2 regions of the Salinicoccus sp. RF5 genome follow, and region 1 is predicted to be linked to the other one. Evidence: riboswitches for the same ligand, from Rfam matches in the RefSeq annotation. Region 1 holds a riboswitch; the other holds the start of a gene.
What was found. Region 1 has a riboswitch for thiamine pyrophosphate ahead of LLU09_RS03265 (ECF transporter S component). Riboswitches for the same ligand answer to the same signal wherever they lie in the genome.

Region 1 (7,751 bases):
TGGAGAACAGCGTCTTCGCCCCGATATGATGGTGGATGTATTCAAGCATCGCCTGGGCCAGGGACATGCCGTCATAGGTCGAAGTGCCCCGCCCGATTTCATCGAAGATGAGGAGGCTGTCCTCCGTCGCATTCTGGAGGGCGTCATTCGCCTCCATCATTTCGATCATGAAGGTCGATTTCCCGCTGGCCAGGTCATCACTCGCACCGATGCGGGTGAATATCTGGTCGAATATCGGCAGCACTGCCGCTTCCGCCGGAACATACATGCCCATCTGAGCCATGATGCTGATGATGGCAACCTGCCGCATATAGGTACTCTTGCCGGACATGTTCGGTCCTGTAATCAGATAGATGAATGTATCCTGGTCCATGCTGAGGGAGTTCGGTACATAGGTGCTCTCGCCGATCACCTTCTCCACCACGGGGTGGCGCCCTTCAGTAATCGACAGTTCGCCTTCGCTGAACTCAGGGCGCACAAGACGATATTCATTTGCCACCGTCGCAAACGATACGAGGCAGTCCAATGTGCTGATGATGTCCGCCGTCGTCTGCAGCCGTGGGATGAACTGCTCCATATGTTCACGGAGCGCTACGAACAGCTCGTACTCGAGTATGACACTCTCATCCTGTGCACTGAGCAGTTTCGACTCCATCTCCTTGAGTTCCGGTGTGATGAAGCGTTCTGCATTCGTCAGCGTCTGCTTGCGCTGGTAATCGAACTTTTCGGCATCGAAATTCACCGCATTGCCTTTGGAGATTTCAATGTAGTATCCGAACACCTTGTTGAATCCAACCTTCAGGTTCTTGATGCCGGTACGCTCCCTTTCGCGTTCGATGTAGTCATTGAGCCACACCCTACCGTTGTTTGAGATGTACCGGTATTCATCGAGCCTGCTGCTGTAGCCCTCCCTGAAGATGCCGCCCTCGCGGATGGTCTTCGGCGGCGAATCATTGAGGCTATCCGCAAGCAGACTGTGGACATCATCGAGAATGTCGAAGGACCGGAACAGCGGCGTACCAAGCAGTCCGATCCGTTCGAGCATTTCCGCGATGGCTGGGAGCCCCTGGAGGGAATCCCTCAGCTGTACAAAGTCCTTTGCATCGATGTTGCCGAAACTCAGCCGGCCGACGAGCCGCTCGATATCATATACATTGTTGAGCAGGCTGCGCATGTCCTCACGCTCGATGAAGTGGTCGAGGAGGACCGTCACGGCCTCATGCCGCTCTTCTATTGCCTTCCGGCGGAGCAGCGGGCGCTCGATCCATTTCCTCAGTTTGCGCTTGCCCATCGGGGTCTCCGTCCGGTTGAGGTACCAGAACAGGGAGCCCTTCGTCTTTTTCGTCTGCAGGCTCTCAAGGAGCTCCAGATTGGAAAGTGCCGCATAGTTCAGCTGCATCGTCTCCTTGATGCGGTGCTTCTCCACGGTCCTGAAATGCTTCAGGTCCTTCATGTTGTGGGCGCGGATATAGGCCACGAGCAGATCGAGCGTCTCCCGTTCCCCTTCCGTGATATCCGTTCCGTATTCGAGCGGGAAATGCACCTCATTCGAAAACGGTGTATTCACCGGCGGGTCGGCATAAAGCTCGGACAGCAGGCCCTCGATGCCCTCCTCGACCACGATCTCCCTTGGCCGGATGCGGTCGATTTCACTCTTTAGCACACCAAGATCCCCGGTCGAAAATGCAAATATCTCGCCGGTCGAAATATCCGAATAGGCGGCGGTGAAAAGTCCGGATTCTTCATCCAGTGCAAGAATGTAGTTGCTCCTGCCGTCATCCATGCCGAAGTCATCGATCAGTGTACCCGGCGTGATGATGCGCACCACTTCCCGCTTCACCATGCCTTTCGTCTTTTTCGGGTCCTCCATCTGTTCGCAGATGGCAACCTTGTATCCCTGGTCGATCAGCCGCTCGATATAGCCCTTTGCAGAATGGTACGGCACGCCGCACATCGGGATGGGATCCTTCTTCTTGTCCCGTGATGTCAGGGTGATTTCAAGCACCTTGCTCGCTGTAATCGCATCATCGTAGAACAGCTCGTAGAAATCACCCAGTCTATAGAAGAGCAGCACGCCAGGGTGCTCCTCCTTGATATTCAGATATTGTTGCATCATCGGTGTTACTGTAGCCATCTAAACACTTCCATTACTAAAATATATCTGCATTATATCATGCACCCCTTCAAATGTTGAACTGCTTTAGGACCCCTTTTTCATCCAGCTGTCTGAGCAGAAGCCATGAGACCACCGAGCCGATCACGGTGCTGATGAGAAATGCCGGTGCCAGCACCCAGAAGAAATCCCTGTCCAGGCCGAGTATCATGATCAGCGGAAACGTTGCGAGTGACCCGATTATCCCCGTCCCGAGCACTTCTCCGACGGCAGAGAAACCAAGCTTTCTGAATCTCCTGTACAGTATGAATGCGAGGAGCGCCCCGAGCATGCTGCCGGGATAGGCGAATGGGGAGCCCGTTCCCATCATGATCCGTATCGTGGATGACAGGAATGCCTGGACGATGGCCCAAGGACCTGTAAATACGACCGAGAGGACATTGATGAGATGCTGTACGGGTGCTGCCCTGATGGGCCCTATGGGGATGATGATGAACATGCTGAGCACGACGTTAAGCGCAACAAGCACACTAGTGATGGTCATTTTTCTGGTCATTCCAATACCCCTCCTTCAAAAAAAGGACCACGCATCCCTATACGGATGCGCAGCCCTTAAATTAAATATTTATTTATCTTCTTGGTTCGGCATGTTCCTCATCGCCGCACCGGTTTCCCCCTGGAGCAGATCTCCGCCCGTGGACGTGATGATGTCATTCGTCACCGTCTGGCTGATGGCATGGGAGACCATCTGGAGCAGTTCGTTGACCTGACCCTGGGATTCCTTGAACTGGTTGACGATCGGCATTTCGTCGAGTTCCGCCTCGACTTTCTTTATTTTCTCTTCCGTCATCTGATAGGCGCGTTCCTTGCCGTAGTTCTGGAAGTTGACCGCCTGCTTCTGCAGACTTTTCAGGCTTGCCATCTTTTCCCTGACATCCTTGTTTTCATGGATCTTGGCTTCGGCCTTCTTGAAGAAGTCCACCTGTTCCGTCTGGGCGATCATGTTGCCGAGTTCCTTCGCTTCTTTCACAATATCATCTTTCGTATACATTGTACTGCCACCTTTTCCCTATTTTAAAACCATCCACCGGATGATCCACTATATTTTCATCCATCGTCCGCAATCTGATGCGGCTGTTGAAATCTCCTATCAGTATATATGTTTTTCTCCCATATTTCAAAACTATTCGACCCCCGGATTTCATCTCGCATCCACAGTGTCAAATGGGCTGAACCACTCCCCAAGGAAAGCGGAGATGATGACACCGGATACGATGAGCAGGACGAAGTGAAGGTCATGGATGGAATAAGTGGTGCGGTGGTAGTAGGTCCTCGGTCCGTCGTCAAATCCTTTCGATTCCATGGCGACCCCAAGGCGCCAGGCACGTCTGATGCTCTGGCTGAGGAGTGTGACAATCGCTGATATGAAGCCCTTCAGTCCAGTAATGTACTTGCGGTGGATCAGCGCCCGCCTCACTTTGCGCGCCCGTCTGAGTGCCATGTATTCACCGGCAATGATCGGGACCATACGGACTGCAGCCATGAACGAATAGGCATATTTCGGCTTCAGCCTCCCCTGCTGCATCAGGCTGTAGAAGACATCGGTGATCCGCGTGGTGAAGACGATGAGTGCACCGAAGAAGGACAGTGTGATGCCGCGCATCATGATGTGGATGCCGCGTACCGCACTTTCTTCGGTGACATGGATGATGCCGAACCGGAAGATCGTCGTCGTCCCTTCGCCGTAGAAAATCATATACAGGCTTGAAATGAAGCCGAAAAACAGGATGACGCCCGTCAGGAGTGCAATATAGATGTACTTCACACCACTCAATATGAAAAGCAGAATGAACATAATGACCGCCAGATGGAAAAGGTGGTTCGGGTTATGGATGAGGATGACGGTCAGGAACAGCGCGATGGCCACAAGGATCTTGACGAGGGGATTGACCTGGTCGGCGAATGTGCTGTACCGCTTCACCGCTTCAGGCATATCCATCCCCCCTTTCCACAAGTCGTCCGGCTTCAATCTTGAGGCGTCTCGAGGGATAACGCTTCATGATCTCCGCATCGTGGGTGATCATGATGACGCTCGTCCCCCGCTTCACCAGTTCGTGGATCATTATGAGCAGATTGAAGGCATGATGCTGATCCAGACCGAAAGTCGGTTCATCGAAAATGAGGACTTCCGGTACCCCGCCTGCTGCCGTTGCAACACTCAGGCGACGCTTCTGCCCGGTGGATATTTCGAGCGGATGCAGATGCGCCACATGCGAAAGTCCGAAGCGTTGAAGCAGCGCGCCGGTTTCCCGGCGTGCCGTCCTGTCATCATGGTGCATCTCCAGATTGATGAATACTTCATCGAACACACGATTTGTAATGAACTGAAGTTCCGGATTCTGGAAGACCGGATAGACCCTGCCGCGGAGATGGCGCGTCCGTCCGATCCGGTCGCCTCCAAAAAGCACCTTTCCTCCCGAAGGGATGAGCTTCATCAACGCGAGCAGCAGGCTCGACTTGCCCGACCCATTATCCCCTTCAAGTGTGATCCACTCGCCTTTTCCGATCCTCAGGATGTCTACCGTCAGAAGGTGCCTGCCTCCTCTCTTGATGGAGAGATTTTTTGCTTCCATCAATGTACTCGATTGAGGCGCAATTTTAGGGAGGCGCGGGGCCGCATCCCAAGAATGTGGATGCCATACGCCATATTGGTCAAGCAGCCGGCGGTGCACCTCCAACATCTCCGCAGGAGATGCAGAACATGCGATTCCGCCCGTGTCATCCATCAGTATCACCCGGTCGACCCTGTGCCATAGTGCTTCGACACGATGTTCGATGATGACGACCGTCAGCTCATCCCACATCGCCCTGACGGTGTCCCAGAGATGGCACGCCGATATGCCGTCCAACATGCTTGTCGGCTCATCGAGGAACAATGTGTCCGCCTGCTGGAGCAGTGCCGAGGCGATGGCGAGCTTCTGCTTCATTCCTCCGGAGAGTGTCTGTATGGCACGCTCAGGCGCCACATCAAGTCCGACCATGTCGAGCGCCTCCATGAACAGGGGCTTCATCTCTTCCTTTGCCACCTGTCTGTTCTCGAGTACAAAGGCGAGTTCCTCAGCAACCGTCGGCATCGTGAACTGGGAATCCGGGTCCTGGAAGGCGTACGCACTGGATTCGGGCAGTTCAAGTCTATCGGCCTTCATCGGTATCGTGATCGTATCCGGTATGAGCCCTCCGAGCACATTGAGCAACGTGCTCTTGCCGGAGCCGCTCGGCCCCACGATGAGCACCTTCTCACCTTTACCTATCTTCAGGTCGAGGCCGGTGAAGAGGGGTGACTCCGATTCCGGAAACTTCAGACGCAGCTTTTCCACTTCGATGCACATGGTCAAAGTCCTTCTTCAGCAGCATGTTTATTGCCGACGAGTTTCAGTACACCTGTCTCCTTCAGTGCACGATACAACAGGTGCGCGAGCCAGCCGGCGATGAGTGCACCACTCAGCACTCGGAAGCCGAACATCAGCAGCAGATTCCATGTCTCAAGCTGGCCGAGGTAGCCGTAGTACCAGTCGAGCGGGAATGTCGCAAGTGCAGCCGAAATGCCGGCTGTGACCGCCACCATAAGGGATGTGCTTTTGTATTTCACGAGGGCGAATATGATTTCGCATGCAAGGCCCTGGATGAGCCCATATACGATCAGCATGACATCGAACTGCAGCATGACGATCGTTTCTCCGGATGCCGCAGCAAATTCCGCAATCAGCGCCACGCCGGGCTTCCTTATGACGAGATAGGCGACCACTGCTGCGATGAACCACATGCCGTAAAGCAGCTGGTTCAGATGCAATCCAAGCGGTTCAAGCGCCGTATAGACGCCGCCCCATATCGAATAGACGAACGAGAATACGAGGGCGATGACGACCGTGATCAGCACATCGGTCAAGGTCAGCCCTTTTCTTTTTACCATTATAAAAGCCTCCATATAATATATTCCAAACTAAAAACACACCACTAGCGGAGTGGTGTGCATATTATATGTAAAATATGCCACTTCCCTACGCTAGTATGATCTAGATCAGGTGATAAGGGTAATTCTCAGTCCTTGCGGACACCCCTAGTGGTGGTTATTTATTCGGTTGGCTCCATCATAGTACACTTTCTGAATTTTGTGAAGTCATTTATTGTCGTCGACCATCTGATAATAGCGGCCGCGCTGTCTGACGAGTTCCTCTTCAGAACCGCTTTCGACCAGTTCACCGAGCTCCATGACGAAGATGCGATCCACGGCCTTTATCGTATTCAGCCTATGGGCGATGATGATGCTTGTCCGGTCCTTCATCAGCCGCTCGAGCGCCTCCTGAATCTTAAGCTCCGTCACCGTATCGATGCTGCTCGTCGCCTCGTCCAGGAGCAGTATCGCCGGATCCGTGATCAGGGCGCGGGCGATTGATATCAGCTGCTTCTGCCCCTGGGAGATGAAGCCTTCGTCGGCTTCCAGAACCGTGTCATAGCCCTCTTCCAGTGCAACGATGAAGTCGTGGGCGTTGGCAAGCTTCGCCGCCTCGACCACTTCCTCATCCGTCGCATCAAGTTTGCCGTAGCGGATGTTCTCGCGGATCGTCGATTCGAACAGGTAGGGATCCTGCAGGACGAACGCCGTCTGCGAACGGACGGTCGAACGGCTGTAGTCGAGGATGTTCTCCCCATCGATCCGGACCTCCCCGGAATCCGTTTCATAGAACCTGGCCAGCAGCTGCATGACGGTCGTCTTGCCGGCACCGGTCGCACCGATCAGGGCGACCGATTCGCCCGCATCGATCCTGAAGCTCAAGTTTCTGATGGTCGGGGTCTTCTGCGTCGGGTCATAGGAGAATGAGACATCATCGAATTCGATCTCACCCGCTATGGTCCTGCCGGTGATCTTCCCTTCATCCTTCTCCGGCTCGGAATCGATGATGCCGAATACGCGCTCCGCTCCGGCGATGGCCGAAAGCACCTGGTTGAACTGGTTGGAAAGATCGGCGAGCGGCCGGGTGAACTGACGTGCATATTCTGCAAACACGACGATGGTACCGATCGTGACGATACCGTCCGTATAGAAGACGAGCAGACCGCCGGCACCGGCCACAATCGTGAAGCTGACATTGTTCAGCATGTTCATCACTTTCGGGATGAAGCCGGCGTACAGGAATGCCCAGAAGGTGATGTCCCTGAGATTTCCCGCCTTTTCATTGAAGTTGCGGATCGCCGTCTCCTCCTGCGAGAAGACCTTGACGATCTCCTGCCCGGATACCATCTCTTCGATATATCCATTCAGTTCACCGGTCGCCCGCTGACGCTTTTTGTAGAGCGGTCCGGTGCGCCTGGTGATGAAGCCGACAGCGAATATCAGCACCGGGATGATCAGCACGGTGAGGAGTGTGAGCAGTGGACTCAGATAAAGCATGACGCTGATCGTACCGATCAGGGTGACGATGCTTGTCGTGAACTGGATGAATGATGTATTGAGCGTCTGTGAAATCGTTTCGATGTCATTGGTCATGCGGCTCATCAGCTCGCCGTGCTGCCGCTTGTCGTAGAATGATACCGGCAGCTTCTGCATGTGTGAAAACAGCCGGCTCCGCAGCTTATAGAC
Region 2 (7,751 bases), 250 kb from region 1:
TTCGCGATCTCGATTGCGTGCGCTTCCTCGCCCCAGACGGAACTTGTCAGTCCAAGTTCACTGTCGTTTGCGAGTTCGACTGCATGGTCGTCATCCTTGAATTTCAGGATCGGCACTGCCGGTCCGAACTGTTCCTCAGCCACGATGCGTGCATCGTAGTCGGCACCGAGTACGACCGTCGGATACATGAAGTAGCCGTTGTTGAAGAATTCTTCATCTGCAACGTTGCCGACTTCCCTGATGTCGTAGCCGTTCTTTCTGGAGTCCTCGATGAGCTCCTGGACGAATTCGAGCTGTGCCTTGTTGTTGACCGGGCCGACCGTCGTCTCTTCGAGTGTCGGATCACCGATGCGCAGCCATTTTTCTGCGGCTTCCATATACTTCTCGACGAACTGGTCGTAGATGGATTCATGCACATACATGCGTTTTGCAATCATGCAGATCTGCCCGCCTGTGAGGAAGTTCGAAATGACGACACGGCGCATGGCTGCTTCATCATTCACATCGAAGTCGTCGAGGAAGATGGCAGGGTCGTTGCCGCCGAGTTCGAGCGTGACGTTCTTGATCGTGTCTGCTGCCGCCTTCATGATGTGGCGACCTGTATTCGTACCGCCGGTGAAGGCGATTTTGCGTACCTTGTCGTTTGAAGTAAGCTCAATACCGATGTCTGCATCCCCATTGACGATGTTCAGCACGCCTTCAGGGAATTCTTCTGCGACCATCTGTGTCACAAGCGTCACAGTAAGCGGCGCCATCGGGCTCGGCTTCATCACCATCGTATTGCCGGCAAGCAGTGCCGGGGCAATCTTCTCGGTGGAGAGTGCCAATGGATAGTTCCATGGACTGATGGCGGATACTACACCGATTGGGTCATGGCGCAGGATGTTCTTGCCGCGCTCGTCTTCATTGACTTCTTCCTTGTAGACGCGTTCTGCGTTCTCCACTGCATACTCCATGAACATGAGGGAAACCGTCAATTCACCTTGCGCATCATAAATCGGCTTGCCGTGCTCTTTGGAAAGCAGTTTGGCGAGGCCATCCTGGTTGTCCTTTATCTTCTGGATCCCTTTCTGCATGCGTTCTATGCGATCCCTCATCTCTGAATGTTTCCAGGATTTGAAGGCTTCATCTGCAGAATCGATCGCCTGCTTCGCCTCTTCGACTGTATTTTTCGGCCAATAGCCTGCCGTCTCGTCCGGTTTCGCTGGATTCTCACGGGGTGCGTGTTCCTGTGCTTCGACTATTTCGCCATTTATATATGCATTCACTGTCAGTGGTGTCTCAATTTTAAGTGCCAATGTGATTGCCTCCTTGTATTTGTATCATTACTGGTTATCCACTGTCGTTCTTTCCCGTTTGGGCGGCGCGTGAAACATCATGCAGCGGGGCTTCCCTCAATCATAGAGCACCGTAGTCTTACTCCTGCGTCTCCTGTGTATTGAAAGGGTTACGCCGCCGATGATCAGGATGGCTCCGATGACTTCCGTCACAAGCACACTGCTGCCGAGGACGAGGGCAGTCCCGAGCATCGCAACGAACGGTTCCATGTTCATGAGCAGCGAGGCATTCGCTGCGCCGACTTTCGGCATCTCACGGTTCCAGATCATATTGCTGATTCCGTGGACGATGATGCCGCTCAGCATGAGGAGGAGCCACATCGGCCAGGTGGATGAAGCGAGTCTGCCATAATCTGCTTCCGGGAGGAATGGAAGAAGGAACAGCAGACCTGAGAAGTTGGAGAGCAGTGTAAGCTGTATGGCATTGATATGCTGTGACAGCCATTGGATGAGGATCATGAATATGGCGAATGTCAGCATGGTGATTACTATGATGCCTTCCCCGAGTCCGAAAGTGAGGGCACTGCCGTCGAAAGTGCTGAGGGAGACGCCGGCGAAGGCGAGGAGTGCACCCAGCCAGAATTTCAATCCTCTGCGTTCCCCGAAGACTGGGATGGTCAGGATGGCTGTCATGATAGGGGCGACCGCGAGTATCAGTGCCGAAGTCACCGGACTTGCGGTTACGAGTCCGAGGAAGAACGTATACTGGTTCACAGCAATGCCAATGATGCCTGAAGATATGATCACCAGCCACACTTTGAGGGGGACCATGGGCATGTGGAAGTGCCGGGAAGCAAACAGCCACAGGAAAAGGTTGATGGCAATGAGGCGGATGACGGTGATGCTGTAGGGGTCGAAGTGGTCGACAAGCACCTTTCCGATGATGAAGTTGCTGCCCCAGATGATCACACAGAGCAGCAGGATGGGGTAGGTCCACCAGGATTTGTTCTTTGAAGGAAATTCATTTACAGGATCTTGCATGCATCTTCACCTCTGTCGAAATATCTGATCATCCATTATAGCAGACAGGCTGCAAAGCGGAGGACACGCCGCGTTTCATTTTATGGTATATTGGAAGTGTAAAAATGCTCCGGACTCACGCATCCTATTCGCAAAGGGGAATTGCCATGGACAGGATCAATCTGATTACACTCGGTGTAAAGGATATGTCAACTGCAGTCGACTTTTACCGCAAGCTTGGATTTGAAGCATCTCTTGTTGGCAGTGAAGAAGCACTGGAAATCGTATTTTTCAGAATGAAGGGTTCGAAGCTCTCACTCTATCCGTTGGAAAAACTGGCGGAGGAGACCGGACAGCCGGTGCCTGATGGCGGATTCAATGGTTTGACGCTCGCCTATAATGCGAAGTCCGAATCGGAAGTGGACCAGGTTCTCAAGACTGCCGGCAGAATCGGAGGGACGGTTGTGAAGGAAGCGGCCCCGACGGACTGGGGCGGCTATAGCGGCTACTTCACCGATCCAGACGGCCACTACTGGGAAGTGGCATATGGCGCGGACTGGGAATTCGACGATAACGACATGCTGATCATCTGATACAGAAAAAGGGGAACCCGGCCGGGTTCCCCTCTTCATATCGTCCTAGCTGTTCGACGGGCTGTTTGCTGAAATCGTGAATGTCATCGTCGTGTGGCTTCCCGCTTCCTGTACTTTTGTAAACGATGACTCCATGGCGCTGAAGATGTCCGGCACCGTCCCGTCGAGCCGCGTGGCGTAATGGGCTGGGCTCACCGTGACGCCGGCTTCCTTCGACAAGTCGATCTGTTCGTAGATTACATCCATGTAGTTGGTCGTATTCATCGGATAGAGGGCGAACTTGCATCCCGCCTTCTGCTGGATGTCTTTTGAAGGTGCATTCAACCGCTCCGGGGATGCCTCCACGTAGGCATCCCCTGAAGAATCACCCGGACAGCCGATGGAGAACGTTCCGCTCATCTCGACATGTTTCCCCGTCTTGGCTGCCTCAAGATAGATTCCCTGGACGACATCGAATACATGCTCGATCCGACCCCGCACACATGTCGAGACGTCATCCGTCTCCTTCCACACTTTCGATGTGTCGACCTGATCCAGTGCACCGAGGATCACTTCCGCGAAATCATCGCTCATCACACTCAAGTTGAACTGGCAGCCTGCAATCCGTTCTGTTCCGCATTCCTGTACCATAATCATGCCTCCAATGACTTTTATTGAAATGAAAAAGCTGCACTCCCGAGGGAATGCAGCGGATGTATGGAGTGGTGCGGACATACAATGCTGCACTTCCCCACGCTGGTGTTATCCAGATCGGGTGGTAAGGGTCCGGTATCTCCGTCTCAGCCTAAGGCGCCCCCAGTGCATCGGTATGCAGTTTTTCATTACAGTTACCATGATAGTGGATTGGGGCCTGGCGTGTAAAGCGGTATGGAGAGCGTCAGAGGAATCAGTCCCGGGATGTATATTCTGAAGTGGAAGCGCTTGAAGAGGCAGTGCTTTGGAGCGGGCCCTGCGCAAAGTGGTAGAATATAGGGGTGAGAGTAGAAAGGAGGGAGGATATGGCATATATCTCCCTTGTATTTCTGGATGTCATACTGCCGATCCTGATTCTGCTCGGCGTCGGTGTCATCCTCCAGAAGAAGTTCGAATTCCGTCTGCGTCCGATCGCGAATCTTGTCACCTACTGTTTCCTGCCGGCCGCGGTATTCCTGAACATATATGAAGCGGACATCGACTTTGAACTGCTGGGACAGCTCGCATTGTATCTGGTACTGTTCATTACTGCAATGATGGTGGTCGGTGAACTGCTGGCCCGGGGGCTCGGCCTTCGCGGAGGGGAGCGGACCGCGCTCAAGAACAGTGTCTCTCTGATGAACTCCGGCAACTACGGGCTGCCCGTCAGCCATCTCGTATTCAGTGCCAACCCGGTGGGTGTATCTGTGCAGATCATCGTACTCGTCGTCCAGAATCTGCTGACGTTCACATATGGCCTGTACAATCTGCGGTCCAATGCGAAATCCGTCGTGGAACTCTTCCGGGAACTGCTCCGGCTGCCGATCATCTATGCACTGGCGGCCGCGTTCATCCTGCAGGCAATTGACGTCGAACTGCCGAGTTTCATCAGCGTGCCTGTCGAGCAGCTCGCCGGCGGGTTCGCCGCCCTCGCGCTGCTCCTGCTCGGGATGCAGCTCGCACAGATTGAGATCCGTTCCTTCCACAAGGTCATCGCCTGGAGTGCACTCGGGCGGCTGGTCATCGGGCCCGCCGTCGCCCTGGCCATCATATTCATGCTCGGCATCGAAGGCGTCATCGCCCAGTCGCTGTTCATTGCGAGCGCGTTCCCGACCTCGAGGAATACTGCGACGCTTGCACTCGAATACGATGTCGAACCGGAACTCCATGCCCAGGTGGTCCTTTATTCCACGGTACTCAGCAGCATCACCGTGACATTCGTCATCTATCTGTCCATGCAGCTGTTCTAGATGGGGGCGGTTGGAGGGTTAACTGTCACTGAGTGTTCGGGTGAATGACAATTGAAAGGTCCAACTGCCTTAATTTAGACACACTTATCGTGTTTCAGTCATCTCTGGCTGAGGTATATGTATAGTGAATCAGATGGAGTCATCGAAAGGGGAAATGATTTTGGAACTTAAGGATAAAGTTGCGATTGTAACAGGTGGCGGATCAGGTATTGGTTTAGCTACAGCGAAGGCGTTCCTGGATAAAGGCGCGAAAGTCATTGTGGCTGATTACAATGAAGAGTCTGGTAAGAAAGCAGAAGAGAGCCTCAAACAATATGGGGATATCCTGTTTGAGAAAGTGGATGTCTCCGTTGAAGAGGATGTCAAAAACGTCGTTGCTCTCGCCGTTGAAAAGTTTGGACGACTGGATGTCATGTTCAACAATGCCGGAATCGGTGTTCAGGGCGAGACGCACAAGCTTTCCTATGAAGACTACAATAAGGTAATCAAAGTCAATCAGGACAGTGTATTCTTCGGTTCAAAATACGCGATCCCTGAAATGCAGAAGGTGGGCGGCGGTGCAATCATCAATACAGCCTCCATCCTCGGCAGTGTCGGCGAGCCGACAGCATTCGCGTACAACGCGTCCAAAGGCGCCGTGAATCTGATGACGAAATCCGTCGCTTTACAATATGCCAAGGACAACATCCGTGTCAGTGCAGTAGCTCCCGGCTACGTCGAGTCCGGCATGGTGAACAAGGATGCATTAGGTGAGTATTATGATACTCTCGTTGACAAGCACCCAATCGGAAGACTCGGACAACCGGAAGAAATCGCACATGCGGTCGTATTCCTGGCGGAAAATGAATTCACTACAGGCACCACACTTCTTGTGGATGGCGGCTATACAGCCCAGTAATGTAGTGGATATTGGAGGCACCAGACCAAAAGGTCTGGTGTCTTTTTCATTAATGGCTACATCGAGGATGATCAGGTTGAAGGACGGACGCCGGATTGGAAGGAGGATCGATGCCGAACTATATTCAATTCAGCGACCATAGCATCTTCCCTGTCGAAAGTGATCACTTTCATATCCATACCGACAATGACGGTGCATTAGAAATGTTGTGTTAAGAAATATGGACTGCGAATGCTAATTCAAGAAAAACGCATCTAAAGCAAGATAGGGGATACTTACGAAAACCACAAGGAGATAGACGGACAATATTTTACGGTTCTCCATGAACTTCTCGATTGCCGTAGACAGGAATATGAACGACATGGCGAGAAAAAACCATGGTATCAGCCAATCATTGCCGGTGAAGAGAATGTAGAAGGCGAGTCCGCCTATTATCATAGAAAAATGAAACTGATTTCGCGTATCAAGTAATCTCTCCAATCTGCATCTTAAAAGAGTGATATGTGATAGGTCTACTGGTTTCAATGTAACATAAAAATGACCTGGAACCATCCAGGTCATCACTATCAGAAATCATACATCGATTCCTTCTCTTCACGGATGCGCTTGTACGTATCGGTCAGCATGACGGTATCTTCGACCAGTGCATCGAGCCGGAAGATGATGTCGTCATTGACGATTTCCTTATTCATGAAATCCTTCTCTTCAATGAATACATATGTGCTCACGGTCTGTGCCTTCATGTAGCTCAGAATCGGTTTGAGCTGGGTTTCCGGAATGAGGAAATGCTTGGATGTCCCAGCGGTGACGAAGAAGCTTACAATCTTGTCCTGCAGTGCATTGATCGGCAGCAGGTCGAAGACGTTCTTCAGTGTCGCCGGGATGGAGGCCTGGAAAATCGGTGTGCCGATGATGATGGCGTCCGCTTCCATGATGGTTTTTGTGATATATGCCGTATCCCCTTCGTAGTCGAGGTAGTTGCGGCCGTCGCTGAACTGCATGGTGTAGTCGGCGAGGTCGATGAACGTCCAGTCGACATGCGGGTACTGGCTGGTCAATTTTTCGGAAACATATTTCATGGTCGTGCGTGTTTTGGAGCCGACGTTCGAGCCGGAGAGTCCTACAATTTTCATTGGTCAGCCTCCTTTTTTGTGTATTTTCTGATGGCAGGAAGCACTTCTTTGCCGATCCATTCGATGTTCCGCATGAGCTGGTCGAATGGTACGCCGCCGAAGTCCATCTGCCCGATGTAGCGCTGATGGTCGAACTGTTCATGCTGGTAGAGGATTTTTTCTATGACTTCCTGCGGACTGCCGACGTTCAGCACGTTGCGTTTGTCGGCTCCCATGGCGAAGCCGCGTTTCGGGAATCCAGCACCATTTGTTAATTTCATACCTTCATTTATGTGCGGGTAAACCTCCCGCTGTGCCTGCTGCGTCGTTTCGGCGACATGGAAGAAGCCGGCCGTGGCGACGGGGAGCTGCTCCGGATCATGGCCATATTGCCGTGCCGTATCCCGGTACGTGCCGATCGTTTCCTTGAAGTTCTGGGTTGGTCCGGCAAGCATCGCAATCTGCATCGGTACACCGGCGGCACCGGCTTTGACGGCACTCGCAGGATGACCGCCGACAGCGCGCCATATCGGTAATGCGCCGTCGAGCGGACGGGGGAGGACCCGTGCATCTTTGAGGGCGGGGCGGAACTCTCCCTCCCAATTGAGGATTTCATTCTCGTTAATCTTCAGAAGCAGGTCGAATTTCTCTTCGTACAGTGCCTCGTAATCGCTGAGGTCGTACCCGAGCAGGTCGAAGAGGCCGACGCGGGAAGCACGGCCGGCGATGATTTCAGCACGGCCGCCCGAGATGAGGTCGATGGTGGCGAAATCCTCATAAACTCTTACAGGATCCAATGTACTGATGATGGTCGATGAGCTTGAGATCTTTATTTTTTCGGTCGCCTGGGCGATGGCGGAGAGCACTACGGTATGCGCCTGTGTCGCAAAATAGTCCTGGTGGCTCTCGCCGACACTGAAGAAGTCGAT

Region 2: another riboswitch for thiamine pyrophosphate. It lies ahead of LLU09_RS04455 (Ykof family thiamine-binding protein); the one in region 1 lies ahead of LLU09_RS03265 (ECF transporter S component).

The regions. Positions count from the first base shown of each region.
Region 1 is NZ_JAJGRC010000001.1:592,684-600,434, forward strand. It holds gene mutS (DNA mismatch repair protein MutS) at 1-2,134, opposite strand, end outside; gene thiW (energy coupling factor transporter S component ThiW) at 2,184-2,669, opposite strand; gene LLU09_RS03250 (YlbF/YmcA family competence regulator) at 2,739-3,164, opposite strand; gene LLU09_RS03255 (energy-coupling factor transporter transmembrane component T family protein) at 3,315-4,106, opposite strand; gene LLU09_RS03260 (ABC transporter ATP-binding protein) at 4,099-5,502, opposite strand; gene LLU09_RS03265 (ECF transporter S component) at 5,505-6,083, opposite strand; TPP riboswitch at 6,152-6,242, opposite strand; gene LLU09_RS03270 (ABC transporter ATP-binding protein) at 6,291-7,751, opposite strand, start outside.
Region 2 is NZ_JAJGRC010000001.1:840,441-848,191, reverse strand. It holds gene LLU09_RS04470 (aldehyde dehydrogenase family protein) at 1-1,298, opposite strand, end outside; gene LLU09_RS04465 (DMT family transporter) at 1,395-2,318, opposite strand; gene LLU09_RS04460 (VOC family protein) at 2,465-2,890, shown strand; gene LLU09_RS04455 (Ykof family thiamine-binding protein) at 2,936-3,520, opposite strand; TPP riboswitch at 3,601-3,697, opposite strand; gene LLU09_RS04450 (AEC family transporter) at 3,889-4,812, shown strand; gene LLU09_RS04445 (SDR family NAD(P)-dependent oxidoreductase) at 4,973-5,710, shown strand; gene LLU09_RS04440 (ZinT/AdcA family metal-binding protein) at 5,821-5,925, shown strand; gene LLU09_RS04435 (hypothetical protein) at 5,945-6,148, opposite strand; gene LLU09_RS04430 (NADPH-dependent FMN reductase) at 6,277-6,843, opposite strand; gene LLU09_RS04425 (LLM class flavin-dependent oxidoreductase) at 6,840-7,751, opposite strand, start outside.